One region of the Pseudomonas abietaniphila genome, then DNA from elsewhere that is predicted to be linked to it. Evidence: predicted binding sites of a transcription regulator. Region 1 holds the regulator's gene; each other region holds the start of a gene.
What was found. Region 1 encodes FliA, which starts transcription of late flagellar genes. Its sites were predicted from a motif close to CTAAAGTTTNNNNNNNNNNNGCCGNTAA; they were not measured.

Region 1 (10,334 bases):
TGCAATTGGTGGGCTGGAGTACGTTGTGGATGGCGTTGGGGCTTGTGATCATCGCCGCCGTGGACGTGCCGGTACAGTTATGGGAAGCGCACAAAAAGCTGCTGATGACCAAGCAGGAAGTGCGTGACGAGCATAAGGACAGTGAGGGGCGGCCGGAGGTCAAGCAGCGAATTCGTCAGTTGCAGCGCGAGATGTCGCAGCGGCGGATGATGTCGGCGATTCCCGAGGCCGATGTGGTCATCACCAACCCGACCCACTATGCGGTGGCGCTCAAGTACGATCAGGACAAGGGCGGGGCGCCGGTGTTGTTGGCCAAGGGCAGTGATTTCATGGCGCTGAAGATTCGCGAGATCGCGGCGCAGCATCAGATTCTGTTGCTTGAGTCGCCTGCGCTGGCGCGGTCGATCTACTACAGCACCGAGCTTGAGCAGGAGATCCCGGCGGGGTTGTACCTGGCGGTGGCTCAGGTGTTGGCGTATGTGTATCAGATCCGGCAGTTCCGGCAGGGGCGTGGCAAGCGGCCTGATCCTTTGCGGGATGATTTGCCGATTCCGCCGGATTTGAGGCGGGATTCTTAGGTTTGGTTGGGATCAAGATCAAGATCAGGATCAACAGCGATTCGTCCTAACGGCCGAACTGTTTCGCCTTCGGCGAGTTACTTGAAAAGACACCAAGTAACCAAGTGTCCTGGCTCCTGGCTTGGCCCGACTTCGTCGGGTACCCGCACTCCGACGACGCTCCATGGGCCCGCGCCGAACGGACATCCCTGTCCTGACGGCGCTCTCGCGGCATCCATGCCGCTCGGCCTACTGCGCGTCGTCTGCGTTTGGCCTGCACCCAAGTCGCGTTTTGTGTTGTCTGGTCTGTCGCGTACAAGAGCGACGCGGGCTGGAGCTAACGCTCCTCGCTTTCTTGGTTCGTGCGTCCATCTCCCTCGCTCCACTCTCAACTGTAGGAGCGTGGCTTGTCCCGCGATCTACCGCACAGCGGTAGCAAAATCAGGCGACTCGATGAGGCCTGACACCCCGCACGCACAGGTCTTGCTGCCGGTTCCCGGCAGATAGCGGGACAAGCGCGCTCCTACAATTTGGGGTGCGTTCGGACGTTTGATGATCGAATCAAGAAGCGAAGAGCGTTGGCTCCAGACCAGAAACAGAAACGTCAGGTTGACGCAGTCCCTGTAGGAGCGTGGCTTGTGTCTGGGCCGCATCCGGACGATCTACCGCGCAGCGGTAGCAAAATCAGGCGACTCGATTCTGCCTGACACTCCGCATGCACCGGTCTTGCTGCCGGTTCCCGGCAGATCGCGGGACAAGCCACGCTCCTACAGTTGAGAGTGGAGCAAGGGAGATGGATGCAAGGACCAAGAAAGCGAAGGGCGTTAGCTCCAGCCCGCGTCGCTCTTGTACGCGATAGCCCAGACACCGCAAAACGCGACTTGGGTGCAGGCTGAACGCTTCTGCCGTTAGGCAGAATCAGGCAGTCACCCAAATCTGCCAACCACCCCACAAATCCCATACTGGCACCTTGCTATTTTCAACCCGTTCCAAGAGTTGGACAGGTTTTTGCAATACCTGCGTTACAACGCCTCTGGCGTCAAAAGTTTGATTTAACGCGCAGGTACAGAATCGGTGGATCGCTCTCAGTTAATCTCTAACGCTCGCATTGGACTGGTCGGTCTGGGCCGTGGTCAGTTGGGCGTGCCGTTGCTGTTGCTGGTCATGCTGGCAATGATGATGTTGCCGATGCCGCCGTTCCTGCTGGACGTGTTCTTCACGTTCAACATCGCGCTGTCGATCGTCGTACTGCTCGTCTGCGTGTACGCCCTGCGTCCATTGGACTTCTCGGTGTTCCCCACCATCCTGCTGATCGCAACCCTGTTGCGGCTGGCGCTGAACGTCGCGTCCACCCGCGTCGTCATGCTCCACGGTCAGGACGGTCACGCCGCGGCCGGTAAGGTGATTCAGGCCTTCGGTGAAGTGGTGATCGGCGGTAACTACGTCGTCGGTATCGTGGTCTTCGCGATCCTGATGATCATCAACTTCGTCGTGGTGACCAAGGGTGCCGGTCGTATCTCCGAGGTGAGCGCGCGTTTCACCCTCGATGCGATGCCCGGTAAACAAATGGCGATCGACGCTGACCTCAACGCCGGTCTGATCGATCAACCCGAAGCCAAGCGCCGCCGTCTGGAAGTCGCCCAGGAAGCCGAGTTCTACGGCTCCATGGACGGTGCCAGCAAGTTCGTGCGCGGTGACGCCATCGCCGGCCTGCTGATTCTGTTCATCAACCTCATCGGCGGCATGCTGGTGGGCATCCTTCAGCACAACATGACCTTCGCCGACGCGGGCAAGGTGTATGCCTTGCTGACCATTGGTGACGGTTTGGTGGCGCAATTGCCATCGCTGCTGCTCTCCACCGCCGCTGCGATCATGGTGACCCGTGCGTCCGGCTCGGAAGAAATGGGCAAGCTGGTCGGTCGTCAGATGTTCACCTCGCACAAGGCGCTGGCCGTTTCCGCCGGCATCATGATCGTGATGGGCCTGGTACCGGGCATGCCGCACTTTTCGTTCATCAGCCTGGGGCTGGTGGCGGCGGGTGGTGCGTACCTGCTGTGGAAAAAGCAGAACATGGTCAAGCTGGCGGCGATTCAAGAGGTCAAGCGTCAGCAGGAGCTGCTGCCCGCACCGAACCGCGTGCAGGAATCCAAAGAGCTGGGCTGGGATGACGTGACCCCGATCGACATGATCGGCCTGGAAGTGGGTTATCGCCTGATTCCGCTGGTGGACCGTAACCAGGGTGGTCAGTTGCTGGCGCGGATCAAGGGCGTGCGCAAGAAGCTCTCGCAAGAGCTGGGCTTCCTGATGCCGACCGTTCACATTCGCGACAACCTCGATCTGGCGCCAAGTGCCTATCGCCTGACCCTGATGGGCGTGACGCTGGCCGAGGCCGAGATTTATCCGGACCGTGAGCTCGCGATCAACCCCGGCCAGGTGTTTGGCAGCCTTAACGGCATTAATGCCAAAGACCCGGCGTTCGGGCTGGAAGCGGTGTGGATCGAAATCAGCCAGCGCGCTCAGGCGCAGTCGCTGGGCTATACCGTGGTCGATGCCAGCACTGTAGTGGCAACCCACTTGAACCAGATACTCTATAAACACTCTCATGAGTTGATTGGTCATGAAGAAGTCCAGCAACTGATGACGTTGCTGGCCAAGAGCTCGCCAAAACTGGCCGAGGAGCTGGTCCCAGGCGTGCTGTCTTTGTCCGCGCTGCTCAAGGTGTTGCAGGCGCTTTTGGCCGAGCAGGTGCCGGTGCGCGATATTCGCAGTATTGCCGAAGCCATCGCCAACAATGCTGCGCGGAGTCAAGATACCGCCGCATTGGTGGCGGCCGTCCGGGTCGGTTTGTCCCGCGCAATCGTCCAAAGCATTGTCGGCATTGAGCCGGAGCTGCCTGTTATCACCCTTGAGCCAAGGTTGGAACAGATATTGCTCAATAGTCTGCAGAAGGCGGGACAGGGTCAGGAAGAAGGCGTTCTGCTCGAACCGAGCATGGCTGAGAAACTTCAGCGCTCGTTGATCGAAGCGGCGCAGCGTCAGGAGATGCAGGGTCAGCCGGTTATTTTGTTGGTCGCAGGTCCGGTTCGCGCCATGTTGTCCCGCTTTGGACGTCTGGCAGTACCGAATATGCATGTTTTGGCTTACCAGGAAATTCCTGACAATAAGCAAGTCACCATCGTAGCGACTGTCGGGCCGAACGGCTGAGGTAGTGAGTCATGCAAGTTAAGCGTTTTTTCGCCGCCGATATGCGACAAGCCATGAAACTGGTTCGTGATGAGCTGGGCGCTGAAGCCGCCATCATCGGCAACCGGCGCATCGCCGGTGGCGTGGAACTGACAGCCGCGCTGGACTACAAACTGTCCGCGCTGGCGCCGCGTGTGCCGAACATCGAGCTCGAAGACGAACTGCGCAAGACCCAGTCGCGCATCGTCACCGCTCAGGCTGAGCTGACCCATCGCAGCGAGCTGGACACTGTCGCCAACCGTCAGTTGTTCGCCGGTCTTGCGATGGACGACAACAAGCAGATCGAGCCGACGCTGGACGAACCGTTTCGCCCTTCGATCCATGCGGCCATCGCGGCTGATCGTGCCGAACGCGCTGAGCGTCAATCGGCCGCCGACCCTGCTGTGAGCCAGCGTGCGTACGACTCGATGCGTTCCGAATTGAATGGGCTGCGCGAACTGCTGGAAGTGCAGCTGGGTTCGCTGGCCTGGAATCAGTTGCAAGGCAGCCGTCCGCAACAGGCCAATCTCTGGCGTCGTCTGCAGCGCATCGGCCTGTCCGGTCCGCTGTCCCGCGACTTGCTGGCGATGGTGCCGGAAGGCGGCGATCAGGCGCACACCTGGCGCATGTTGCTGGCGCATCTGGCGCGCATGATCTCGACGCCGGACGTCGAGCCGCTGGAAGAGGGCGGTGTGATCGCCATGGTCGGACCTGCCGGTATGGGCAAGACCACCACGCTGGCAAAACTTGCCGCGCGATATGTGTTGAAATACGGCGCGCAAAACATCGCGCTGGTGAGCATGGACAGCTTCAGGATCGGTGCTCAGGAACAACTCAAGACGCTGGGACGTATTCTCAATGTGCCGGTGACTCACGTCGATCCGGGGCAGTCCCTGGCTCAGGCGCTGGAACCGCTGCTGCGCAAGCGCGTGGTGTTGATCGACACCGCCGGTTTGCAAGCGAGCGACCCGGCCCTGCGTCTGCAACTGGAAAGTCTGGCAGGTCGCGGCATCAAGGCGCGCAACTACCTGGTGCTGGCGACGACCAGCCAGAAGCAGGTGCTGACGGCGGCCTATCACAGTTACAAGCGTTGCGGCCTGGCCGGGTGCATCCTGACCAAGCTGGACGAAACCGCAAGCCTCGGCGAAGTGCTGAGCCTGGCGGTGACTCACGAGTTGCCGGTGGCCTACCTCACGGATGGTCCACGGATACCCGATGATCTGCATCTTCCACGCCGGCACCAGCTCGTGAGCAGGGCTGTCAGCGTGCAGATGCAGGAGGAGCCTAGCGAGGAAGCGATGGCGGATATGTTTGCGGATCTTTATCACAGCACCGGCAAGCGCGCGGGCTAGGTAGGGAAAATGACATTGGAAAATACCTGCATCGATGGTCTGCCAGGCATTGTTCACACAGTGAACGTGCAGCCCGAAATGTGGCTTAGGTCTAAGCAAGACAAGGTAAAAAATTAACATGGGCAGCATGCATCCCGTTCAGGTTATCGCGGTGACCGGTGGCAAAGGTGGCGTAGGCAAGACCAACGTGTCAGTGAACCTCTCGCTGGCCCTGGCCGAGCTGGGACGTCGCGTCATGTTGCTGGACGCCGATCTGGGTCTGGCCAATGTCGACGTATTGTTGGGACTGACCCCGAAACGCACCCTTGCCGATGTCATCGAGGGGCGGTGCGAGCTGCGCGATGTCCTGTTGCAGGGCCCCGGCGGCGTGCGCATCGTGCCTGCGGCATCGGGCACCCAGAGCATGGTTCACCTGACGCCTGCGCAACACGCCGGCCTGATTCAGGCGTTCAGCGATATCGGCGACAACCTGGATGTGCTGGTGATCGACACCGCTGCCGGGATCGGCGAATCGGTGGTCAGCTTCGTACGCGCGGCACAGGAAGTGCTGCTGGTGGTCTGCGACGAGCCGACCTCGATCACTGACGCCTACGCCCTGATCAAGCTGCTCAACCGCGACTACGGCATGAACCGCTTCCGCGTGCTGGCCAACATGGCTCAGAGCCCGCAGGAAGGGCGAAACCTGTTCGCCAAGCTGACCAAGGTCACCGACCGCTTCCTCGACGTGGCGCTGCAGTATGTGGGCGCGGTGCCTTACGACGAGTGCGTGCGCAAGGCTGTGCAGAAGCAGCGTGCGGTGTACGAAGCATTTCCACGTTCCAAATGCGCGCTGGCGTTCAAGGCCATCGCGCAGAAGGTCGATACCTGGCCATTGCCGGCGAACCCGCGTGGCCACCTTGAATTTTTCGTTGAACGTCTGGTTCACCAGACCAGCGCAGGGCCAGTGTCATGACACCGAGCGGGTATCGCATGTACAGCAAATCTTCCAAAGATTCCCAGTATGAGCTGATCGAGCGTTATGCCCCTCTGGTCAAGCGCATCGCTTACCACTTGCTGGCGCGTCTGCCAGCCAGTGTGCAGGTCGAAGACCTGATCCAGGCCGGCATGATCGGTCTGCTAGAGGTATCGACCAAGTACGACTCCACCAAGGGTGCGAGCTTCGAGACGTACGCGGGTATTCGAATCCGCGGCGCGATGCTCGACGAAGTGCGCAAGGGCGACTGGGCACCGCGCTCGGTTCACCGCAATACGCGCATGGTCAGCGACGCGATTCGTGCAATTGAAGCAAAAACCGGCCGTGACGCTAAAGATCACGAGGTTGCTGCCGAACTTCAATTGAGTCTCGACGATTACTACGGGATTTTGAACGACACCTTGGGCAGTCGCCTGTTCAGCTTCGACGACCTTTTGCAGGACGGCGAGCATGAAGGGCTGCACGAGGACGGCGCGAGCCAGTCGCTCGAACCGTCGCGCGATCTGGAAGACGAACGTTTCCAGAGCGCCTTGGCGGACGCCATTGCCAACCTGCCCGAGCGTGAACGCCTGGTGCTGGCGCTGTACTACGACGAAGAGCTGAACCTCAAGGAAATCGGTGAGGTCCTGGGTGTCAGCGAGTCGCGCGTCAGTCAGCTGCACAGTCAGTGCGCTGCGCGGTTGCGGGGTCGGTTGGGCGAGTGGCGCGCGCGTTGACTCATCGAACGCGGGCCGTGGTGTCTGCGTGATGCATGTAAGGCCGGCTGTGCAATAACCGTTGTGTGGGTGAGAAGGGAGACAAGGCAGGAGCCGGTCGGATCAGGGCTTTCAGAGTCCGGTTCCGCTGTGCTCGTCCATTGTCGAGTCGTAAACCCCCTTAATTGTTTTCGCAAAACGGGCCATTGGTTTGTGCCGGTATTGATTGAACGCGCGTCCAGGTGCTGGACGCGTTAAAGACTGCTTGGAGGTCGAATTGGACAAGAACATGAAAATCCTCATCGTTGATGACTTCTCAACGATGCGGCGGATCATAAAAAACCTGTTGCGTGACCTTGGGTTCACCAACACGGCCGAAGCAGATGACGGTACCACCGCATTGCCGATGCTGCAGAGCGGGGCCTTTGATTTCCTGGTGACTGACTGGAACATGCCTGGCATGTCCGGCATCGACTTGCTGCGTCAGGTGCGTGCCGATGAACGCCTGCGTCATCTGCCGGTGTTGATGGTGACTGCCGAGGCCAAGCGCGAGCAGATCATCGAGGCCGCTCAGGCCGGCGTGAACGGCTACGTGGTGAAGCCATTCACCGCACAGGTGCTCAAAGAAAAGATCGAGAAGATATTCGAGCGCGTCAATAGCTGATGTCCGCTGCGAGGGCGCTATGGATTCCAAAGATTCGACAATGGGTGACTTCGAGTCGACCCTGAAGAAACACGCACAGGAACTCGTCGCCAGCCTTGAAAAAGGCAAGTTCGGCGACGCCGTGCAACTTATCCATGAGCTTAATCAGACCCGGGATCGCGGCCTGTATCAGGAAGTTGGCAAGCTCACGCGTGAACTCCACAGTGCGATCGTCAATTTCCAGATTGACCCGCATATGCCGCAAGCCGAAGAAGTGTCCCAGATCACCGATGCCACCGAGCGCCTGTCGTATGTGGTCAGGCTCACGGAAGGTGCGGCCAACCGCACCATGGATCTGGTGGAGCAAAGCACGCCTTTGATGAACGGCCTCAGTGCCGACGCCAAGGCGTTGAGTGCCGATTGGGGGCGCTTCATGCGTCGCGAGATCGGCGCCGAAGAGTTTCGTGATCTGGCCCGCCGCGTCGAAGGTTTTCTGACGCGCAGCGAGAAGGAGACCCATGAGGTCGCCAGCCACCTGAACGACATTCTGCTGGCTCAGGATTATCAGGACCTGACCGGTCAGGTGATCAAGCGCGTCACGCAGTTGGTGACGGAAGTGGAGAGCAATCTGCTCAAGCTCGTGCTGATGGCCAGCCAGGTCGATCGCTTTGCCGGGATCGAGCACGATCAGGAAGTGTTCCGTAAGCAAAAAGAAGAAGAAAAACTTCATTCCAAGGGTGAAGGTCCGCAGATTCATGCCGATAAACGTGAAGACGTCGTATCCGGTCAGGATGATGTAGACGATCTGCTATCCAGCCTTGGCTTCTAACTTCTAGATCCCAGGTTCTATGTGAAAGTGGCTGTGGTGCTGCGCGCGAATGCTTCGACGAAGGTAATGCGCGCAGACCCTCGATGCAGCCTCTGGATCGGTTTGACGGTTAATTTTAGGAGCACCCCCAATGAGCTTCGGCGCCGATGAAGAAATCCTTCAGGATTTTCTGGTAGAGGCCGGCGAGATTCTGGAGCAGTTGTCCGAGCAGTTGGTCGAGCTGGAAAGCCGACCTGACGATGCGGACCTGCTCAATGCAATTTTTCGCGGTTTTCACACTGTAAAAGGGGGCGCCGGCTTCCTCCAGCTCAACGAGCTGGTTGAATGCTGTCACATCGCCGAAAACGTGTTCGACATCCTGCGCAAAGGTGAGCGCCGGGTCGACTCGGAGCTCATGGACGTCGTGCTCGAAGCGCTGGACACCGTCAACAGCATGTTCGGTCAGGTCCGCGAACGTTCGGACATCACACCGGCCACACCTGAGTTGCTCGCCGCGCTGTCGCGTCTGGCAGAGCCTGCGTCGGCTGACGAAGCAGCGGCTGCGCCTGCTCCGGTGGTCGAAGCGGTTGCCGAAGCGCCGTCCGAAGACATAACCGACCAGGAATTTGAACAACTCCTGGATTCGCTGAACGCCGTCAAGGCCCAAGCAGCCGGTGCTGCGGTGTCGGTGCCAGCACCTGACGCGCCTGTGTCGACGCCTGCTCCAGCGGCTGATGCGGCCAGCGACGAAATCACCGACGCTGAATTCGAATCGCTGCTCGATCAACTGCACGGCAAAGGCCAGTTTGCGGCCGATGCCGTGGTGCCTGCGGCCGCTGCCGCACCCGCGGCGCAACCTGCCAGCGATGAAATCACCGATGACGAATTCGAAGCGTTGCTGGATCAACTGCACGGCAAAGGTTCGTTTTCGCCCGACGCCAGCGCCGCTCCTGCTGCTCCAGTGGCGCCTGCTGCTGCGACCGACGCCAAGGCCGCTGCATCGGATGAAATCACGGACAACGAATTTGAAGACCTGCTGGATCAACTGCACGGCAAGGGCAAGTTCGAGCCTGCGGTAGCGGCTTCTGCAGCCACGGCCACTGCGCCGGCCAAGAAAGCCGAGCCTGCGAACGTTGAGCCACCGAAAGCCGAACCGGCCAAGCCGGCTGCTGCGTCTGCCGCTGCCGCACCTGCCAAGGCCGCTCCGGCACCTGCTGCTGCCCCCGCGGCGGCACGGGCACCGGCGCCGGTCGCCGAGAAGGCACCGACCGAGGCCGAAACCACCGTGCGCGTCGACACCGCGCGGCTGGACGAAATCATGAACATGGTCGGCGAACTGGTGCTGGTGCGTAACCGGCTGGTGCGCCTGGGCGCCAACAGTTCGGACGAAGCCATGTCCAAGGCCGTGTCCAACCTGGACGTGGTCACCGCTGACCTGCAGACGGCGGTGATGAAAACCCGCATGCAGCCGATCAAGAAAGTGTTCGGTCGCTTCCCGCGACTGGTTCGCGATCTGGCACGTCAGCTGAAGAAAGAAATCAACCTTGAACTGGTGGGTGAAGAAACCGACCTGGACAAGAACCTGGTCGAGGCACTGGCCGATCCGTTGGTGCACTTGGTGCGCAACGCGGTGGACCATGGCATCGAATCGCCGGAAGAGCGCGAAGCTTCGGGCAAGGCCCGGGGCGGTCGCGTGGTGCTCTCGGCGGAACAGGAAGGCGACCACATCCTGCTGTCGATTTCCGATGACGGCAAAGGCATGGACCCGGCGGTACTGCGCGCAATCGCGGTCAAGCGCGGGGTCATGGACAAGGATGCGGCGGACCGTCTGAGCGACACCGACTGCTACAACCTGATCTTCGCGCCGGGCTTCTCGACCAAGACCGAGATTTCGGATGTGTCGGGCCGTGGCGTGGGCATGGACGTGGTGAAAACCAAGATTGCCCAGCTCAACGGCTCGATCAATATCTACTCGACCAAGGGCCAGGGTTCGAAGATCGTCATCAAGGTGCCGTTGACCCTGGCGATCATGCCGACCCTGATGGTGATGCTGGGCAACCAGGCGTTCGCCTTCCCGCTGGTCA
Region 2 (10,334 bases), 1.4 Mb from region 1:
CATCGCCGCCCAGCAGTTCCAGTGCGCTGTAGCTGTGGCCTTTGGCCTGGAAGATACGACCGTGCTCAATCGGACCCAACTGGCTGACCGCGCCGTCGGCAGGGCAGAGAATCGCACCGGGCGTTTCGTCCAGCGGACGCGCACCCGGTTTCAAGGCGCGGGTGAAGAAGTCGTTGAAGTGCGGGTACGCGGTGAAGTCTTCGACCAGTGCCTGCGACATGTCGACCTGATAACGGCGCACGAACCACTGCGTGAATGCGTTCTTGAACCAGCGCACGCGGCATTCGGCAACGCAGCCGGCCAGGCGTGACAGCAGATGGTGGGGAAGCAGGTATTGGAAAAGAATAAACAGACGCTGTTTCATCAAGATTCCTAAAACGTTCAAAAAGGGCTTTTCGACAGGTGAAACCAGTGGGGCAGCGGGAGTGCCCGGTTATTTCTCGATCGGCGTATCCGGGTGGTTGCCCCATTCGCCCCACGAGCCGGCATAGCCTTTGATTCGTGGGTAACCCAGGGCCTTGGCCACCAGATAGGTGAAGCCGGAACGGTGGTGGGTCTGGCAATGGGTGATGACTTCTTTGTCCGGCGTGATGCCCAGGCTTTCCAGAATCTGCGGCATGTCTTTGCGGATGCGCAAGTTGCGCGCCTGATCCATGCCCGCGGTCCATTCAAAGTTGACGGCGCCGGGGATGTGTCCACCTTTGGCCGCCACTACTTTCTCCCCCGAATACTCGGTCGGACCGCGCGCATCCCAGACCGCGAGATCAGCGGCGCCCAATCGGCTTTGCAGGTATTCACGGGTGGCGGTGGGTTCGTCGTGGAGCGTCAGCGGGACGGGACCGCCAACCGGTGCCGGTACGTCGGTGGACAATGGCAGGCCTTCGGCTTGCCAAGACAGCAGGCCGCCGTCCAGATAGTGATATTTCGAATGCCCGATCACGTCCAGCAGCCAGATGAAACGACCAGCCCAACCGCCGCCTTCGTCGTCGTAGACCACGTAGACCGCATCAGGGTTGTGCCCCAACTCACCGAACAGGGCTTCCAGCTGTGCCTTGGTCGGCAGCAGGCCCGGAGCTGGAGGTTGACCCAGTTGCGTAAGCTTGGGGTCAACGAACCGTGCGCCCGGAATGTGACCGGCCTCATAACGAGGTGCGCTGGTCAGATCAACCAGAATCAGGTCTGAAGCGCCGAGGCGTGCCTGCAGTTCTGCGGGCTCGATCACCAGCGGCAAGCTTGAGAAGGCAGACATGTGAGTCTCCAGATCACGAAAAAGAGGCGAATTGTAGCTCAGCCGTCAGGCATTGCGATGGCTAAAGGTCGTCAGCGCTTTCTCTATGCATTGGCCTGTTTTACCAAAGGCCTGGACGGTGACTTCCGAGAACGGACCGCCGCCCTGGTCTGCAACGATCAGCATCACCACGCGGCCATTGCTCGCCAGTGAACGAATCAGCAGGTTTTCCCCCGTGAACAGGTTGCGCAGTTGAGGTGGCAGCAGGGCCGAGAATTGAGCGTTGTTGGCAGGTGTCAGGCGCAACTGCGTCGCTTGGGCCAGTAATCGCTGCAGCACGGTGCTGTCTTTATAAGGAATCAGCAGGGCCGCTGCGGATTTATCCACCCCCGCGATCTGGTGCACGCGCAAGCTGTCGCTTTTGCGGTCGATCATTAGCAGCACTGCACGCTGCATGCCCGAGGCCAGCAAGGCATCACGTGCGCAGGTGGTCAGGTGCATGGCGTTGGTGAATGCGCTCGGCTCCCTGAGCAGGTCGCCGCAGTGCTTGCGCCAGAGCTGCAACGCCTCGGCGGAAGGGGGCGGCGCGGGTAGCAAGCCTTTATGCACCCGGCGCGCGTCCCATGGCCAGAGCAAGGCTTCGGCCGGATGCCAGACGCCCGGCGCCGCGTGTTGGCGCGCACTGGCCGCGGCATTCTGGTGCACCTGCTGCTGCAACTCCATCAAGGGTTGTTGCCGGTAAAGGCTTGTCAGCAACTGCCAGCGCAGGTTGTGTGGCGTGTCCCAGGCCTGTTGCGCCGATAACGCCAGACCGTTTGCCAGCAGGATGGTGTTGGCGGGTTGGTTGAGCCAGCGCTGCAACGGCAAATCGGCGTCCAGGGATTGCTGCTGTTTAAGGGGATCTTCGTTTTCGTGAGCAATGCGCAACACTTTCACCAGGTTGCGCTGTTCGCGGATCAGCAACTGATAGCCCTGTGTCACCCAGATCGGCAGTCGCCAGTGCTCGGCCAGCGCCTGGCACAGGCAAAGCAGACGAACGCCAAACAAGGACTTTTCGACACTCCGCGCCGACTCTCCTTTATGAATGACACGCAGCTCCCACTCTTCCAGCAGTTTGGGGTGGGCCAGCGCCATCGGCCACAACGGCGCGAGAAACAGCAGGCTGCCCAGGTGAATGTCCTGCCAGAGACGCGCCAGCTGGTTGGCGAACAAACCATAGGCCTGTTGGGTGGCGTGCTGGCTGATCATTTGAAGCTGGCGCAGCGCGACAGGGATGTCCTGCAATGCGACGCTGGGCAGGCGAGTGAGCAGGGTGGCCGTTCGGGCCAGTCCCAGTCGGTTCAGTGCGACCTCAAGACTTTCGGCCGGCTCAGCCAGGTCACTGCCGTGGACATTGGCCTCGCGCAGCACGCTCAGCACCAGCGCAGGGCTGTCTTGCATCAATTCGGCGATGTCCCGAAGCGAGCGGCGGCTGTCATTCAGCGCCGCGTTGACCTTCGCATGCGCGATTGCCGGGACAGGCAAGGCAATGCTGTCCAGTTGTTTGACCCAGGTGTCGAGTGTCTGCGGAACGGGGAGCGATGAGGCTTTATCTGATTGCATTCACAAGGCCCATACGGCTGGGAGGTTTTGATCGGCGTCGAATGATGGCATCATGCTGGCCTTTGCGCGGGTATGCCCGAGCCAGACGCCAGACAGGATTTTCACGTGATTTGACTATAGTCTGGCGCACTCATGCCGATAAGTAGAACAAGAGTTTTGAACGCTTCTCGCACAATGACCATGAACCCGACTCAGTAAGTATTCTTTATCTATGGCAAAAATCATCGGCATCATCGTCGTTTTCGCGAGCGTCCTCGGCGGCTACGTACTTTCCCACGGTCAGATCGCTGCGTTGATCCAGCCTTTCGAGGTCCTGATCATCGGCGGTGCTGCGTTCGGCGCATTTTTGCAGGCGAACCCGGGCTACATGACCATGCACGTCATCAAGAAATCCTTGAAGATGTTCAGTTCGCGTTTCACTCACGCCTTTTACCTTGAGGTGTTGGGCCTGATCTACGAGATCCTCAACAAGAGCCGTCGTGAAGGCATGATGGCGATTGAAGGCGATATCGAAGAGCCGGAAAACAGCCCGATCTTCGCCAAGTACCCGAGCATCCTCAAAGACACCAAGATGATCGCGTTCATTTGCGACTACTTGCGCATCATGTCGTCCGGCAACATGGCCCCTCACGAGCTGGAAGGCCTGTTCGACATGGAGCTGTTGAGCATGAAGGAAGAGCTGGAGCACCCGTCCCATGCGGTGACCGGCGTGGCCGACGGTATGCCCGGTTTCGGTATCGTCGCGGCGGTACTCGGTATCGTGGTGACCATGGCGTCCCTGGGTTCCGGTGACAAGGCTGCGATCGGGATGCACGTCGGTGCAGCGCTCGTGGGTACCTTCTTCGGTATTCTTGCGGCTTACGGTTTCTTCGGCCCGCTGGCCACCTCCCTGGCGCACGACGCCAAGGAAGAAATGAACGTGTTCGAAGCCATCAAGGCCTCGCTCGTGGCTTCGGCTTCGGGCGTGCCGCCTTCACTGGCGGTCGAGTTCGGTCGCAAGGTTCTGTATCCGGCGCACCGCCCCAGCTTCAGCGAGCTGGAACAAGCTGTCCGCGGTCGTTGATCCATGGAAAATAATCAGCCAATCATAGTCAAGCGCATCAAGCGCTTTGGCGGAGGGCACCACGGCGGCGCCTGGAAAATCGCGTTTGCCGACTTCGCGACGGCAATGATGGCGTTCTTCCTCGTGCTGTGGCTGATGTCCTCGGCCACGCCTGAGCAGTTGATCGCCATTGCCGGTTACTTCAAGGACCCGGTCGGTTTTTCCGACAGCGGCTCGCCTTACGTCATCGACCTGGGCGGTTCGCCCGAGATGTCGCCTGACCAGACGCTCAACCCTGAGGTGAAGAGCACGCCCGCGCCGGACAAAGTGCCTGTCGATGCCGACAAGCAGGATGCCGCCGCTGAGCAGGTCGAGCAGGAACGCTTGGAAATGCTGCTGCAGGAGCTCCAGACCAAGATCAACGAGAACCCGCAACTGGCCAAATTCAAGGATCAGATTCTGTTCGAGATCACCCAGGACGGCCTCCGCATCCAGATCATGGACGCCGAGAACCGGCCAATGTTCGACATCGGCAGCGCACGTCTGAAGCCTTATTTCGAAGACATCCTGCTGGCCATGGCTGACACCATCAAGGCTGTGCCGAACAAGGTCAGCATCAGCGGTCATACCGACGCGACGCCGTATGTCGGTAACAATGGCTTCGGTAACTGGGAGCTGTCGGCCAACCGCGCCAACGCGGCTCGCCGGGCATTGACCGCCGGAGGATACCCGGATGCGCAGGTTGCACGTGTCGTGGGCTATGCCTCGTCGTCGCTGTACGACAAGGAGCACCCTGAAAATCCGATCAACCGCCGTATCGACATCGTCGTGCTGACCAAAAAGGCTCAGGCACGCATCGAAGACGCTCAGAACGCCGGTGAGGCGCCGAGAACGGACGCTGCACCTGCGCCGACGTCGCCGACCGCCCCGGCCGGCAAGCCCGGCGCATCGACCGCCACGCCAGCGGTCGATCCACAGGCTTACGCCCAGCCCCATGAGATCCGGCAGAAGCTGAACATCTTCGATCAAGGGCAACTGAAGTTCGACGAGACCAAGAACTGACCGTGAGACCGTGGTCGTCCGGGCGGGTCTCTCGCGAATGAATTCGCTCCCACAGTGGGAATGCATTTTTCCTGTGGGAGCGAATTCATTCGCGATGGCCGCACTGCGGAGATAACCAGTGCACACAAAAACGCCGCGATGATCGCGGCGTTTTTGTGTGCACGGACTGTGGGGTTTTCCGACCAAGCGCGTCAGCGTGCAGGAGTGGGCTTGCTCGCGACGCGTCAAGTCAGGCGTCGCGATGGAGTCTGATGGACCGCCACCGCGGGCAAGCGCGCTCCTACACGTTGGCGGCGATCAGTAACTGTTACCCGTCAAGCTCGCAATGATCGACCGGTAGCTGTTCATCCGCTGTTGCTGCACGCGGCCGTCTTCAAGGCCCTTGAGCAGCGCACAACCCGGTTCGCGGTCATGTTTGCAGTCGCGGAAGCGGCATCGGCCGAGCAGGTCGTTGAATTCGATGAAGCCCGCTTCGACGTCTGCACGACTCACGTGACCCAGGCCGAATTCGCGAATCCCCGGTGAGTCGATCAGATCGCCACCGCGCGGGAAGTGGAACAGGCGGGCGGTGGTCGTGGTGTGCGTGCCCTGACCGGAATACTCCGACAACGGTCCGACACGGGTGCCGACTTCGGGCAGCAGGCTGTTCACCAGCGAGGATTTACCCACGCCGGATTGCCCGACGAAGACGCTGATGTGGCCGTCCAGTTGGTCCTGCAGGTTCTGCATGCCGTTTCCGTGGTGGGCCGAGACCTCCAGCACCGGATAACCGAGCGTGCGATAGACCTCCAGCAAAGCGTTCAGCGCCGGGGCGTTCTGATCGTCGATGAGGTCGAACTTGTTCAGCAGCAATAGCGGACGAATGCCTGCGTGTTCGGCGGCCACCAGGTAACGGTCGATCAAATTGGCGTGAGGCTCGGGCATGGGCGCGAACACGATGACGATCAGGTCCACGTTCGACGCGACCGGCTTGAGCTGGCCACGGGAGTCTGGACGGCACAGTTCGGTCGTGCGGGGCAGTTGCGCGACGATCACGCCGATACCTTGATTCCCCGCTCGCCAGACGACCTTGTCGCCTGTGACCAGGGTGGGCAGGTTGGCGCGCAAGTGGCAACGGAACACCTGACCGCTCAGTTCTCCTTCCTGCGCTTCGACTTCCACCTGTACGCCGAAATGCGCGATCACAAGTCCCGTTTGCTCCGGGCCCAGATCGCCGCCTTCCAGGGTTTCCAAGGCTTGCGATTCTCGTTTGGCGGCACGCGCGGCGCGCTCGCCCTGAATCTTTTCGATGCGCCAGTTCTGGCGACGGTTGAGTTGGCGTTTGGCCATGGGTGCTCAGTGTTCCATTGGATAAAGCAGCTGAAGGTTAAAGCGGGGGGAGTTTAGCATGCCCGCCTGAGCTAAACTGCGCGCCTAAGTTGAGGAGCCAACATATGCAGAGCAAGCAGAACCTGATCTGGATCGACCTGGAAATGACCGGTCTGGACCCCGATAACGACGTCATCATCGAAATGGCGACCATCATCACCGACAGCGAGCTCAATACGCTGGCCGAGGGGCCGGTCATCGCCGTGCATCAGAGCGATGAGCTGTTGGCCGGTATGGACGAGTGGAACACCCGTCAGCACGGCGGTTCGGGCCTGACCCAGCGCGTGCGCGAGAGCAAGATCTCCACGGCTGAGGCGGAAGCCATGACGTTGGAGTTCATCAAGCAATGGGTGCCTGAGCGCAGCTCGCCCATCTGCGGCAACAGCATCTGCCAGGATCGCCGCTTCCTTTATAAGCGCATGCCGACGCTGGAAAACTACTTCCACTACCGCAATCTGGACGTCTCCACGCTCAAGGAGCTGGCCGCGCGCTGGTCGCCTGAGCTGAAATTCAAAAAAGGCAGTACGCACCTGGCGCTGGACGACATCCGCGAATCCATCGCCGAGCTGCGTTTTTACCGCGAGCACTTCATCAAGGTCTAAAGCGTTGAGTGAAGAGGGCTTGATGAAGCGCCCTCTTTTGGTGCTCCGGCCCAGTGGTTAGACTGCGCTCCTTTTTCGCAGGGACTGCCGCCATGTTGTTGATGCTCTATCTGATCGCCATCACTGCCGAGGCCATGACAGGCGCGCTGTCTGCCGGGCGTCGCGGCATGGACTGGTTTGGCGTGGTGCTGATTGCCTGCATCACGGCGCTCGGTGGCGGTTCGGTACGCGACGTCCTGTTGGGGCACTACCCGCTGACGTGGGTCAAACACCCTGAATACCTGATACTCACCAGCGTCGCAGCGTTGGTGACGATTTTTATCGCCCCGCTGATGCGGCACCTGCGCTCACTGTTTCTGGTGCTCGACGCCCTCGGGCTGGTCGCCTTCACGGTCATCGGCTGCATGACGGCGCTGGACATGGGATTGAGCATGATGGTCGCAGCGGTCAGTGGCGTGATCACCGGGGTGTTCGGCGGGATTTTGCGGGACATCTTCTGCAACGACATCCCGCTGATCTTCCGTCGCGAGCTTTACGCCAGTGTGTCGTTCGCCGCGGCGTGGTGCTTTCTGCTGTGTCAGTGGGCGGGATTGCCGATTGAACAGGGCACACTGATCACGGTGTTCGGCGGTTTGCTGCTGCGCTTGCTGGCAATCAAATATCGCTGGGAAATGCCCAAGTTCGTTTACAAGGATGGGCATTGAGGCTCGTTGGCTTTTTAAATGGCTTGGCGCTAATCAGATGATCGCGCTTCTCATCTCATGCTGGCGCAACGCCCATTCCACATGCTCACGCACCATCTCCGAGGGATGATCGAGTCTTGCCTTCAAGGCTTCGATTACCGGAATGCTCGACGGCGCATTGCCCAGGCCTACTGCCAGATTCCTCAACCAGCGTTCATAACCGGCACGGCGCAGCGGTGAGCCTTCGGTGTTGCTCAAAAAGGTCGTTTCATCCCACAAAAACAACGTCGCCAGTTCGGCGTTATCAAGGCCGTGGCGTGGTTTGAAGTCGTTCTGGTCAGTCGGGCGGGCAAATCGGTTCCACGGGCAGACGATCTGACAATCGTCGCAGCCGAACACCCGGTTGCCGATCATCGAGCGTAGCGCTTCGGGAATAGCAGTCTTCAGCTCGATGGTCAGGTAAGAGATGCATTTGCGCGCATCCAGCACATAGGGGCCTGCAAATGCATTGGTCGGGCAGATCTCCAGGCACGCGGTACAGCGCCCGCAGTGCTCGGTCGCGTGAGGTTCGTCTACCGGCAGCGGCAGATCGACGAACAGTTCGCTGAGGAAAAAATAGCTGCCCGCCTTACGGTTGAGCACCAGCGTATTCTTGCCGATCCAGCCCAATCCGGCCTGCTCGGCAATGGCTTTTTCAAGGACCGGCGCGCTGTCGACAAAGGCTCGGAAACCGAATGGCCCGATGGCCTGCTGGACGCGCTCTGCCAGTTGTTGCACGCGTTTGCGGATCAGCTTGTGGTAGTCGCGGCCCAGCGCATAACGCGACACGTAGGCTTTCTCGGGTTCGGCCAGCCGTTGGGCCATGTGTGTGTCGCCGGGCAGATAGTCCATGCGCAACGACACAACACGTAACGTTCCCGGCACCAATTCATCCGGATGCGAACGTTTGCTGCCATGGGCTGCCATATAGTCCATCTCGCCGTGATAACCGGCTTCGAGCCAGCGCTCCAGATGCTGCTCATGCTCCGCCAGATCCAATCCCGAGATGCCGACTTGCTGGAACCCGAGCTCGCGCCCCCAGTCCTTGATCGATTGGGCAAGCTCGTTCAACCCCGCAGCCGTCATGGGCACAGAGTGTTTGGATGGATCTACTGTAATCGCGGACATTGCAAAGAGGACACCGGGGCGCAGGTGCGTATAATTCTGCCAGACATCGGAGCTCAAAGACGCATGTTGCACACCAAACCCCCATTACCCGACGCGCTGTATAGCGCCGCGCAAGTGCGTGACCTCGACGCACGCCTGATTGCAGCGGGCACGCCTGGCTTCGATTTGATGCAGCGCGCGGCTCATGCCGCGTGGCGAGCGTTGCGTCGGCGCTGGCCTGAAGCACGGCAACTGACCGTGCTGGCGGGGCGCGGCAATAATGCGGGCGACGGCTATCTGATCGCTGCGCTGGCGCAGCGTGCGGGGTGGCAGGTCTCGGTACTCGCCGTGGGCGACGCTTCTGCCCTGAGCGGCGATGCAGCGTCTGCCTGCAAAGAAGCCCAAAGCGCGGGCGTCAATGTGCTTCCATGGGAGCAGCAACCGCTGGTCGGCATCGTTGTCGATGCGTTGCTGGGCACCGGCCTCAACGGCGATGTCCGTGAACCCTATGCCAGCGCCATTCAGTGCATCAACGACAGCGGCCTGCCGGTGATGGCCGTCGATATCCCTTCGGGCCTGTGCGCGAACACCGGACGCACCCTGGGGCTGGCCGTTCGTGCTGACCTCACGGTGACATTCATAGGCCTGAAGATTGGCCTGTTCACCGGCGACGCCCCCGATCGGGTCGGTGAACTGGTGTTCGACGACCTTCAGGCCGATGCCGCGATCGTGGCCCAGACCCCGGTCAGCATTAAACGCCTGGATACATTCAATCTGCCCAGGCTGGCACCTCGCCCGCGCACGGCCCATAAAGGCATGTTTGGCCGAGTGTTGGTGGTTGGCGGCGACCTGGGGTTCGGAGGCGCAGCGCTCTTGTCCACCGAGAGCACGCTGCGTTGCGGCGCGGGAATGGTGACGTTGGCGACGCGCCCTGAGCATATTTCGGCGGCCCTGACACGTTTTCCCGAAGTCATGAGCGCGGGCATTCATTCGGCTAATCAGTTGATGGGGTTGATCGAACCCGCCAGCGTTCTGGTGGTTGGACCGGGTCTTGGGCAGCACAGCTGGGGGCGCAGTTTGCTGTCTGCCGTCGCCAACGCTGATCGCCCGCAAGTCTGGGACGCCGATGCATTGAATCAACTTGCCGCCGGTTTCGTGAGCCTGCCAAAAGGTTGCGTGATCACGCCGCATCCCGGGGAGGCTGCCCGTCTGCTGGGTGTCAGCACGCAGGAGATTCAGGCCGATCGCCCCGCGTCTGCCTTGGCGCTCGCCAAAAAGTACAACGCCGTCTGCGTACTCAAAGGCAGCGGCAGCCTGATTGCCAGTCCAGAGAAGCATCTGGCGCTGGCCGATCACGGGCATCCAGCAATGGCGACTGGCGGGTTGGGTGATGTACTGGCCGGAGTGATCGGCGCCCTGATAGCGCAAAAGATGCCCGCGTTCGATGCCGCCTGCCTTGGGGTGTGGCTGCACGCACTGGCCGGAGAAAAATGCGGAGCAAGCGGCCGGGGAATGGCTGCCGCTGATCTGATTCCTGTTATTCGTCAGCTTCTGGAGGAGCAACAACCGTGTCTGAGTTAACCCTGCATCTGGTGGGTGAA
Region 3 (10,334 bases), 760 kb from region 1:
AATTTTTGCCATACACGCCTTGGCGCGCGCGTTGCAGCGACAACGGACTGATATCGACCGCTTCGACCTTGAACTGCTGCGGTTGCAGACCGGCATCGAACAACGCCATGGCAATCGAATAAGGTTCTTCACCCGTCGAGCATGGCAGGCTGAGGATACGCAGCGGACGCACACCGCCCAGCTGCGCCAGACGCGCAGCGGCCAGTTTGCCCAGCGTGCCGAAAGACTCGGGGTAACGAAAAAACCAGGTTTCGGGCACGATCACCGCTTCGATCAGCGCTTGCTGCTCGTCTGCCGAGCTCTGAAGCAGTTGCCAATAGGCGTCGTGGTCCACGGCCTTGGCACTCATGCAGCGCTGGCGCACCGCTCGCTCGATGATGGCCTCGCCAACGGACGCCACGTCCAGCCCGATGCGGGTCTTGAGGAAGGCAAAGAAACGCGCGTCTTCGCTCATGGCGTCGCCTCGAACGCTTCAAGACTTAAAGGCTGCGCCGGAAACAGCAGTTCACGCACGGAATCGTTCAGCAAATCCTGCACGCGAATCCATTGCAACAGACCCAGCGCATCTTCGCGCACCGGGCCAAGGTACGGCGCCTGCCGGTTGTCCAGGCCGTATTCCTTGAACTCGTCTGGCGCGCAGCGCAGGGTGTCGGTCGCCTGTTCCAGAATAAGCCCCAGCCACTGCGGCGCGCGTTCGGCGCTGACGCGGTAGTTCACCAGCACCAGACGGGTGCTGGTGCGTGGCTGGGCGGGCTCACCGAAGGTCAAGGCACTCAGGTCGATGACCGGCACCACCACGCCACGGTGAGCGAACACACCGGCAACCCAGTGCGGCGCCTGAGCGATGGGTTTGAGCACCAGCCGAGGCAGCACCTCGGCGACTTCCGTCGCTTCCAGCGCATACCGTTCCTGCCCGATGCGAAACAGCAGGAACAGCTTGTTCTTCGGCAACACCACCGTGCTGCGTTTGGCTGAGTGCTCGATCATGGTCCCGACTCAGACCTTGAAGCGCGAAACGCCGCTGCGCAGTCCCACCGCTACCTGGCTCAGTTCGTCGATGGCGAAACTGGCCTGGCGCAGGGACTCCACGGTCTGGCTGCTGGCATCACCCAACTGCACCAGCGCCTGATTGATCTGCTCGGCACCGGTCGCTTGCGCCTGCATGCCTTCGTTGACCATCAACACCCGAGGCGCCAGCGCCTGCACCTGGTGGATGATCTGCGAAAGCTGCTCGCCGACCTGGGTCACTTCAAACATGCCCCGGCGCACTTCTTCGGAGAACTTGTCCATGCCCATGACGCCCGCCGACACCGCCGACTGGATCTCGCGCACCATCTGTTCGATGTCGTAGGTCGCCACGGCCGTCTGGTCGGCAAGACGACGCACTTCGGTCGCAACCACGGCGAAACCACGGCCGTACTCGCCGGCTTTCTCAGCCTCGATGGCGGCGTTGAGGGACAGCAGGTTGGTCTGGTCGGCCACCTTGACGATGGTCACCACCACCTGATTGATGTTGCCGGCTTTCTCGTTGAGGATCGCCAGCTTGGAGTTGACCAGATCGGCCGCGCCCATCACCGAATGCATGGTGTCTTCCATGCGCGCCAGCCCTTGCTGCCCGGAACCTGCAAGGATCGAGGCCTGGTCCGCTGCGGAGGTGACCTCTGTCATGGTCCGGACCAGGTCGCGAGACGTGGCGGCGATTTCACGGGAGGTCGCGCCGATCTCGGTGGTGGTCGCGGCGGTTTCCGTAGCGGTCGCCTGCTGCTGTTTCGATGTGGCGGCGATCTCGGTGACCGATGTGGTGACCTGCACGGACGAGCGCTGCGCCTGGGACACCAGTGCGGCCAGTTCGGTAACCATGTCGTTGAAGCCGGTCTGCACGGAACCGAATTCGTCGTTGCGGTCCAGCTTCAGACGGCTGCTCAGGTCGCCGGTGCGCATGGTGTCGAGAATACGCACGATGCGGTTCATCGGCGCCAGGATCGTGCGCATCAGCAGCAGACCGCAGGTACCTGCCGCCAGAATCGCCACGATCAGCGAAATACCCAGCGTCACTTTCGCCGTGAGAACAGCCGATTCAATGTTGCTTGTGGCCTGATCGGCGACCGCCTTGTTGGCAACGATCAGGTCATTGAGTTGTTTGCGGCCTTGCAACCAGACCGGATTGACCTGCCCGTAGAACTCGGTACGGGCCGAGGCGTAATCGCCGTTCTGATAAGCCTTGATGACGTCGTTCAACAGGCGGGAATAGGTTTCGCGCTGTTTCTCGAAGACGTTGAAATTATTACGATCGGTATCGTCGAAGATGGTCTTCTTGTAGCCGTCGATCTGGGTTTGAAGCCGGGTTTCGAAGTCGGCGTATTGGTCCTGCTCGGCACGGGTCAGCTCGCGCGCCTTGCCTTCGCCAATCAATTCCAGGGTACGGATATAGCTTTCACCCCAGGCACTGCGCACCAGCGTGCTGAAGTAAACGCCCGGCAACGCATCGTCGCTCACCGCTTCTTCACTGCTCTGGATCGACAAGAGTCGGGTGTAAGACACGACAACCATCAGCAGCATGATGGCGATGATTACAGCGAAGCTCGCCAAAATACGTTGACGCAACGTCCAGTTCTTCACAGTCAGCCCTCAAGAGTTCAACACCGGCAAAAACCGGGTTCAAGAAGCGGACCGCAGACGGCCCGAAGCGAGCGGAGTATAGCCTAGTGACCTACCAATTAACCGGGCTGTTTCCGACATAGATAACGCGATAACGCACAGATATAGAAGAAATATCTGACACGTTATCGGCATGTGGAGGGATTGCTTGATGGCAGGAACGTGGCGGACTGGCGGATGACTGGACCACCCGCAAACCTGTGGGATAGCCGGGATGACCGGACCAACCGCGAACCTGTGGGATGGCCGGGATGACCGGATCACCCGCGAACCTGTGGGAGACGTCGGAGGTTACGACGGCAGCGAACGCGTTGGTTCAGTTGTAGATGGGTTGCCTGACACTACGCTTTCGCTGCCGTCGTAACCTCCGACGTCTCCTACAGGAATCCAATCCCTGTCACTGCTGGGATTGGCGCACCTGGTTTTCCAGCTCCTGCTTGAGCCCCGGCTCAATCTTCAACTGTTTGGCGAGCTCATCCAGATACGCGCGCTCCATGAAGTGCTCTTCATCGACCATCATCACGCTGGCCAGGTACATCTCGGCTGCGATTTCCGGGGTGCGCGCGGACCGGGCGACGTCGGTCGGGTCCAGCGGCTTGTTCAGCTCGACGTGCAGCCACTGCTGCAAGTCCCTGTCGCCGGTCAGGCGAGTGAATTCACCTTCGATCAACTGCCGTTCGTTTGCGTCAACGTGACCATCGGCCTTGGCCGCCGCCACCAGCGCTCGCAAGATGGCCTCGCTGTGTTGCTCGACCTGAGCCGGAGGCACCCGGTCAACCGTCTGCGGCTCGGCCTGTTCCGCGGTGCCCTGATTAGCCTGCCAGTTCCCATAGGCCTTGTAAGCCAGGACACCTATTGCGGCCAGACCGCCGTAGGTCAGCGCCTTGCCGCCGATCTTGCGCGCGCTTTTGTTGCCCAACAGCAACCCCATCGCCCCGGCTGCCAGTGCGCCGCCCCCCGCGCCCGACAAAAACCCGCCGAGGTTGCCGCCGCCCACTTTGCCCAGCAGATCGTTGAGCCCGCCTTGAGCGCCCTTCCCCTGCACGCCGTTACCGTGCGAGCCGGATTGCGCCGACCCGCCTGACGCGTTCTTCAGCAGGTCCTGACCGGATTTCAACAGTTGATCGAGCAAGCCACGGGTGTTCATAAAAAAGCTCCTGAAAACGGAAGAAACGATTCGACCCGCAGGGTAAGACGAAGTCGGCAATTCGGACTTTCAGGTGTGCTTCTGAATGTTGCTGCGCAAATACAGGTCGCTGGCGGCCCTTCAGGAAAAACGATATACAGTCGTTCAATTCTAAAAAGCCAAGCGGACGGGTGTTCTCATGATGACGCTGCGCCAGATCCGTCACTTCATTGCAGTCGCGGAAACCGGATCGATCTCGGCGGCCGCCCAAGCGGTATTCATCTCGCAATCGACGCTGACGCTGGCCATTCAGCAGTTGGAAGAAGAGATCGGGGTCAGCCTGTTTAGCCGCCACGCCAAGGGCATGACCCTGACCCACCAAGGCCATCAGTTCCTGCGTCAGGCCCACCTGATCCTCGCCACTGTCGAAAATGCCAAGCGCAGCCTGCAACAAGGCGCCGACCAGGTGGCCGGGCAGTTGATCATCGGCGTGACGAGCCTGGTCGCCGGTTACTACCTCGCCGACCTGCTGACCCGTTTCCAGCGTGCTTATCCCAATGTCGACATCCGGGTGATGGAGGACGAGCGGCCGTACATCGAACACCTGCTGGTCAGCGGCGAGATCGACGTCGGTGTCTTGATCCTGTCGAACCTGGAAGATCGACATGCGCTGCAAACCGAGGTCCTGACTCACTCGCCCCACCGCCTGTGGCTGCCGGCGCAACATCCATTGCTGGAGCACGACAGCATCAACCTGGCCGACGTCGCACGTGAGCCGCTGATTCAACTCAACGTCGATGAAATGGGCACCAATGCCCAGCGGGTCTGGTCCCGCGCCGGGCTGCAACCCAAGGTCACGTTGCGCACAGCTTCGACCGAAGCCGTCCGCAGCCTGGTGGCCGCCGGCCTGGGCGTGTCGATCCAGCCAGACATGACGTATCGACCGTGGTCGCTGGAAGGCGACATCATCGAAGCACGCCCGATAGCAGACCTGACTCAGACCTTGGATGTAGGTCTTGCATGGCGGCGAGGCACCGCGCGTCCCTCTTTAGTCGATCCGTTTCTCAGCGTGGCCCGAGAACAACCGCACCCGGGACGCAGGCCATCTATTTAATCGAACGCTGCGTTCAGTATTTAGAATTTGTCGAGCCCTGGAAGCCGCACTAGGCTCTGAGGCTTGGGAACGGAGTTGTTTCAGGGTTTTACGGATCACTGCGGTCTGGATCTGTAGGAGCGAATTCATTCGCGAGACGTCAGTACAGCCAATAGAAACAGGTCGATCGAAACATCTTTCGCGAATGAATTCGCTCCCACAGTGATCCATCGTTGCTGCCCGACAACGGCGGCAGGTTGGACACAAGCCACGAATAACAAAGCATCGACACAAGGAAGCTCGAACAATGGCTGGCGCAGCAACCCCGCACACAGCACCCCCTCAACTGTTCACCTCATTGCTGATCGACGGTGAACTGGTCGCGGGTCAGGGGGTTGTCGAACCGATTCTGAACCCCGCCACCGGCGAGGTATTGACCCACATTGCCGAAGCCAGCACCGAGCAGGTCGAGACCGCCATTCTGGCGGCCAACCGTGCCTTTACCGGCTGGTCGCGCACCACCCCGCAACAACGCTCCAACATTCTGCTGAGCATCGCCGACGCCATTGAAAAAAACGCTGACCATCTGGCGCAACTGGAAGCGCTGAACTGCGGCAAACCCCTGCACCTCGCGCGTCAGGATGACCTGACCGCCACCGTCGATGTGTTCCGCTTCTTTGCCGGCGCCGTCCGTTGCCAGACAGGCCAGCTGTCCGGCGAATACGTGCCGGGCTACACCAGCATGGTTCGCCGTGACCCGATTGGCGTCGTTGCATCGATTGCACCGTGGAACTACCCGATCATGATGGCCGCCTGGAAGATTGCGCCGGCGCTGGCGGCGGGCAACACGCTGGTGTTCAAACCCTCGGAGCACACGCCACTGTCGGTGTTGGCGTTGGCGCCGGTCTTCTCCCGTTTGCTGCCAAACGGTGTGATCAATATCGTCTGCGGCGGCGGTGAAGGCGTCGGCAGTCACCTGGTCAGCCACCCGAAAGTGCGCATGGTCTCGCTGACCGGCGATATCGTCACCGGCCAGAAAATCCTTCAGGCCGCGGCAAAAACCCTTAAACGAACCCACCTCGAACTGGGCGGCAAGGCGCCAGTGATCGTCTGCAACGACGCCGACATTGCTGCGGTCGTCGAAGGCGTGCGCACCTACGGCTATTACAACGCGGGCCAGGACTGCACGGCCGCGTGCCGCATCTACGCTCAGGCCGGCATTCACGACAGGTTGGTCGCCGAGCTCGGCGCTGCGGTCAGCAGCCTGCGATTCGCCGGCAAGCGCGATGCCGACAACGAGATCGGGCCGCTGATCAGTGTGCGTCAGCGTGACCGGGTCGCCAGCTTCGTCGAGCGTGCGCTGAGTCAGCCTCATATCGAGCGCATCACCGGGGCGGCTGTGCATTCCGGTCCCGGATTTTTCTACCAGCCGACCTTGCTTGCAGGCTGCAAGCAAGGCGACGAAATCGTCCAGCGTGAAGTGTTCGGCCCGGTGGTGACGGTCACCCGCTTCGACGAATTGTCTCAGGCCGTGGACTGGGCAAACGATTCCGAATACGGACTGGCCTCGTCGATCTGGACGCAAAACCTCGACAAGGCCATGCAAGTCGCCGGGCGTTTGCAGTACGGCTGCACCTGGATCAACAGCCATTTCATGCTGGTCAGCGAAATGCCCCATGGCGGCCTGAAACGTTCGGGCTACGGGAAAGACCTGTCGAGCGATTCGCTTCAGGACTACAGCGTTGTCAGACACATCATGGCCCGCCACGGCAGCGATCTGGCGTGAACAGGAGATGCAACATCGGCTTCAACTAACACCGCTACGCTAATAAGAGCTTGAAACAAGCACGCTGCACCGAGTCACCGTTCGAAACTGCCCCGACCATAATTTGAAAAAGAGGGAACCCCCATGTCAGTGCAAAAGACCGCGCTCCTCAGCGCTGTAATCACCGCGTTGTTCGCCAGCGGCACCTTGCAGGCCGCTGAAACACTCAAGGCTGTCGGCAACGGCGAAGGCCAGCTGGATATCGTGGCGTGGCCGGGTTACATCGAACGGGGCGAAAGCGACAAGGCCTATGACTGGGTCACAGGCTTCGAACAGGAGACCGGGTGCAAGGTCAACGTCAAGACGGCGGCGACCTCCGACGAGATGGTCAGCCTGATGACCAAGGGCGGTTATGACCTGGTGACGGCATCGGGGGATGCGTCGCTGCGTCTGGTGGCCGGCAAGCGTGTGCAGCCGATCAACACCGACCTGATTCCCAACTGGAAAACCCTCGACCCGCGCCTGAAAGACGGCCCGTGGTACACCGTCAACAAGCAGACCTACGGCACGCCCTATCAGTGGGGCCCGAACGTGCTGATGTACAACACCAACGTGTTCAAGACCCCGCCCGTGAGCTGGAGCGTGGTGTTCGAGGCACAGGACCTGCCGGACGGCAAACCGAACAAAGGCCGCGTGCAGGCCTATGACGGCCCGATCTACATCGCCGACGCGGCGCTGTACCTGAAAACCGCCAAGCCGGAACTGAAAATCGAAGACCCTTACCAACTGACCGAAACCCAGTACAAAGCCGTGCTCGACCTGCTGCGTGCCCAGCACCCGCTGGTGCACCGCTACTGGCATGACGCGACCGTGCAGATGAGCGACGTGAAGAACGAAGGCGTCGCGGCCTCCAGCTCCTGGGGCTACATGGTCAACGGCCTGGTCGCCGACAAGCAGCCGGTCGCCTCGACCATTCCGCAGGAAGGTGCGACCGGTTGGGCCGACACCACCATGCTGCACGCCGACGCCAAACACCCGAACTGCGCCTACAAGTGGATGAACTGGTCGCTGCAACCGAAAGTCCAGGGCGACGTCGCAGCGTGGTTCGGCTCACTGCCGGTGGTGCCCGAGGCGTGCAAAGCCAGCGACCTGCTGGGTGCCGAAGGTTGCGCCACCAACGGCTTCGATCTGTTCGACAAGATCGCTTTCTGGAAAACCCCGCAGGCCGAAGGCGGCAAATACGTGCCGTACAGCCGCTGGACCCAGGACTACATCGCGATCATGGGCGGGCGATAAGGCAGGGGTGTGCCGGATGAACCCGTTCTCCGGCACACCGCAAAACCTGTAGGAGCGTGGCTTGTCCCGCGATCGGCCGGGAACCGGTCGTAAAACCTGCTAATGCGGTGTGTCAGTACAACCGCGGCGCCTGATTTTGCGACTGCCGCGCAGCCGATCGCGGGACAAGCCACGCTCCTGCAGTGACCGCGTCCTTTGTTGATCGTGCCAAAACTCCGCGTGGGAACGATCATCCCAGTGACGGCGTTCTTTCAGATGTTTGCATGTTGATGCACCCGGCGAACCCGCTGCGACGGCGTTCGCGTTCACTTGAGGTTTCACCATGACCCTTGCAGTCCAGTTCACCCACGTTTCCCGTCAGTTCGGCGAAGTGAAAGCCGTTGACCGGGTTTCCATCGACATCAAGGACGGCGAGTTCTTTTCCATGCTCGGCCCGTCGGGCTCGGGCAAAACCACCTGCCTGCGCCTGATCGCAGGCTTCGAACAACCCAGCGCCGGTTCGATCCGCATCCACGGCGAAGAAGCCGCCGGATTGCCGCCCTACCAGCGTGACGTCAACACCGTGTTCCAGGACTACGCGCTGTTCCCGCACATGAACGTGCGCGACAACGTGGCGTATGGCTTGAAGGTCAAGGGTGTCGGCAAAAGCGAGCGACTGGCGCGTGCCGAAGAAGCCTTGAGCATGGTCGCGCTGGGTGGCTATGGCGATCGCAAACCAGTGCAACTGTCAGGCGGTCAGCGCCAGCGCGTGGCACTGGCCCGAGCGCTGGTCAATCGTCCCCGCGTGCTGTTGCTCGACGAGCCGCTCGGCGCCCTCGACCTCAAGCTGCGCGAGCAAATGCAGAGCGAGCTGAAAAAGCTGCAACGCCAGCTGGGCATTACCTTCATCTTCGTGACCCACGACCAGACCGAAGCGCTGTCGATGTCGGACCGTGTCGCAGTGTTCAACAAGGGCCGCATCGAGCAGGTCGACACCCCGCGCAATCTGTACATGAAACCGGCGACCACCTTCGTCGCCGAATTCGTCGGCACCTCCAACGTATTGCGCGGCGAACTGGCGCAACAGCTGAGCGGCACGCCGAACGCGTTTTCCATTCGCCCGGAACACATCCGCTTCGCAGAAGGCCCTGTGGCGAGTCATGAAATCGAGGTCAGCGGCCTGCTGCACGATATTCAATATCAGGGCAGCGCCACTCGCTACGAACTGAAACTGGACAACGGCCAGACCCTCAGCGTCAGCCAGGCCAATACTCAATGGCTGGACACCAGCGCGCAGCACCAGACCGGTCAGCGTATCTGTGCTCGCTGGGCGCGCGAGGCGATGATCCCGCTGGCCGACACCGTTGCAGAGGCCCGTTGAGATGAGCCAGACACTCGCCCATGCGGCGCCGATGTCAGGGCAATCGCCGCTGCGGCGCTTTTCCAACCTGCTGTATCGACGGCCGAACCTGTACCTGTCGCTGCTGCTGATCCCACCGCTGCTGTGGTTCGGCGCGATCTACCTCGGCTCGCTGCTGACGCTTTTGTGGCAAGGGTTCTACACCTTCGACGACTTCAGCATGACGGTCACGCCGGACCTGACCCTGACCAATTTCGGCGCGCTGTTCAACCCGGCCAACTTCGACGTCATTCAGCGCACGCTGAGCATGGCGATCGTCGTGTCCATCGCCAGCGCCATCGTTGCCTTTCCCATCGCCTATTACATGGCGCGCTACACCACGGGCAAGACCAAGGCGTTTTTCTACATCGCGGTGATGATGCCGATGTGGGCCAGTTACATCGTCAAAGCCTATGCCTGGACGTTGCTGCTGGCCAAAGGTGGCGTCGCGCAGTGGTTCGTTCAGCACCTGGGGCTCGAACCGGTGCTGCAGGTGATTCTGGGAATTCCCGGTGTCGGCGGGAGCACCTTGTCGACCTCACACCTGGGGCGCTTCATGGTGTTCGTCTACATCTGGCTGCCGTTCATGATCCTGCCGATCCAGGCCTCGCTGGAACGCCTGCCACCGTCGCTGCTGCAAGCCTCGGCCGACCTGGGCGCCAAACCTCGGCAGACCTTCATGCACGTGATCCTGCCGCTGTCGGTGCCAGGCATCGCTGCGGGTTCGATCTTCACGTTCTCGCTGACCCTGGGTGACTTCATCGTGCCGCAACTGATCGGCCCACCCGGTTACTTCATCGGCAGCATGGTCTACGCGCAGCAAGGCGCCATCGGCAATATGCCCATGGCGGCGGCCTTCACCCTGGTGCCGATCGTGCTGATCGCCATCTACCTGTCCATCGTCAAACGACTGGGGGCATTCGATGCGCTCTAAACCTTTGGTGAAGCAGGGCGACCAGGCCTCGTGGGGTCTGAAGATCGCCGCGTGGGGCGGGCTGGTGTTTCTGCACTTCCCGAT

Region 2: a site for FliA is predicted at 2,945-2,972, ahead of motA (flagellar motor stator protein MotA). Genes of this name have one in related genera too.
Region 3: a site for FliA is predicted at 2,784-2,811, ahead of ABDX87_RS19430 (methyl-accepting chemotaxis protein). Genes of this name have one in related genera too.

What each region holds. Positions count from the first base shown of each region.
Region 1 covers NZ_CP155619.1:5,152,023-5,162,356, forward strand. The annotation lists gene flhB (flagellar biosynthesis protein FlhB) at 1-578, shown strand, start outside; gene flhA (flagellar biosynthesis protein FlhA) at 1,632-3,761, shown strand; gene flhF (flagellar biosynthesis protein FlhF) at 3,773-5,131, shown strand; gene fleN (flagellar synthesis regulator FleN) at 5,250-6,083, shown strand; gene fliA (RNA polymerase sigma factor FliA) at 6,080-6,820, shown strand; gene ABDX87_RS22725 (chemotaxis response regulator CheY) at 7,089-7,463, shown strand; gene ABDX87_RS22730 (protein phosphatase CheZ) at 7,483-8,271, shown strand; gene ABDX87_RS22735 (chemotaxis protein CheA) at 8,402-10,334, shown strand, end outside.
Region 2 covers NZ_CP155619.1:3,724,690-3,735,023, forward strand. The annotation lists gene asd (archaetidylserine decarboxylase) at 1-370, opposite strand, end outside; gene rhdA (thiosulfate sulfurtransferase) at 434-1,249, opposite strand; gene ABDX87_RS16485 (HDOD domain-containing protein) at 1,295-2,830, opposite strand; gene motA (flagellar motor stator protein MotA) at 3,042-3,893, shown strand; gene motB (flagellar motor protein MotB) at 3,897-4,934, shown strand; gene rsgA (small ribosomal subunit biogenesis GTPase RsgA) at 5,232-6,263, opposite strand; gene orn (oligoribonuclease) at 6,368-6,904, shown strand; gene ABDX87_RS16510 (trimeric intracellular cation channel family protein) at 6,997-7,608, shown strand; gene queG (tRNA epoxyqueuosine(34) reductase QueG) at 7,642-8,712, opposite strand; gene ABDX87_RS16520 (NAD(P)H-hydrate dehydratase) at 8,818-10,314, shown strand; gene tsaE (tRNA (adenosine(37)-N6)-threonylcarbamoyltransferase complex ATPase subunit type 1 TsaE) at 10,302-10,334, shown strand, end outside.
Region 3 covers NZ_CP155619.1:4,395,809-4,406,142, reverse strand. The annotation lists gene ABDX87_RS19440 (CheR family methyltransferase) at 1-454, opposite strand, end outside; gene ABDX87_RS19435 (chemotaxis protein CheW) at 451-987, opposite strand; gene ABDX87_RS19430 (methyl-accepting chemotaxis protein) at 997-2,619, opposite strand; gene ABDX87_RS19425 (tellurite resistance TerB family protein) at 3,056-3,805, opposite strand; gene ABDX87_RS19420 (LysR family transcriptional regulator) at 3,984-4,898, shown strand; gene ABDX87_RS19415 (gamma-aminobutyraldehyde dehydrogenase) at 5,185-6,663, shown strand; gene ydcS (putative ABC transporter substrate-binding protein YdcS) at 6,787-7,938, shown strand; gene ABDX87_RS19405 (ABC transporter ATP-binding protein) at 8,261-9,298, shown strand; gene ABDX87_RS19400 (ABC transporter permease) at 9,330-10,250, shown strand; gene ABDX87_RS19395 (ABC transporter permease) at 10,240-10,334, shown strand, end outside.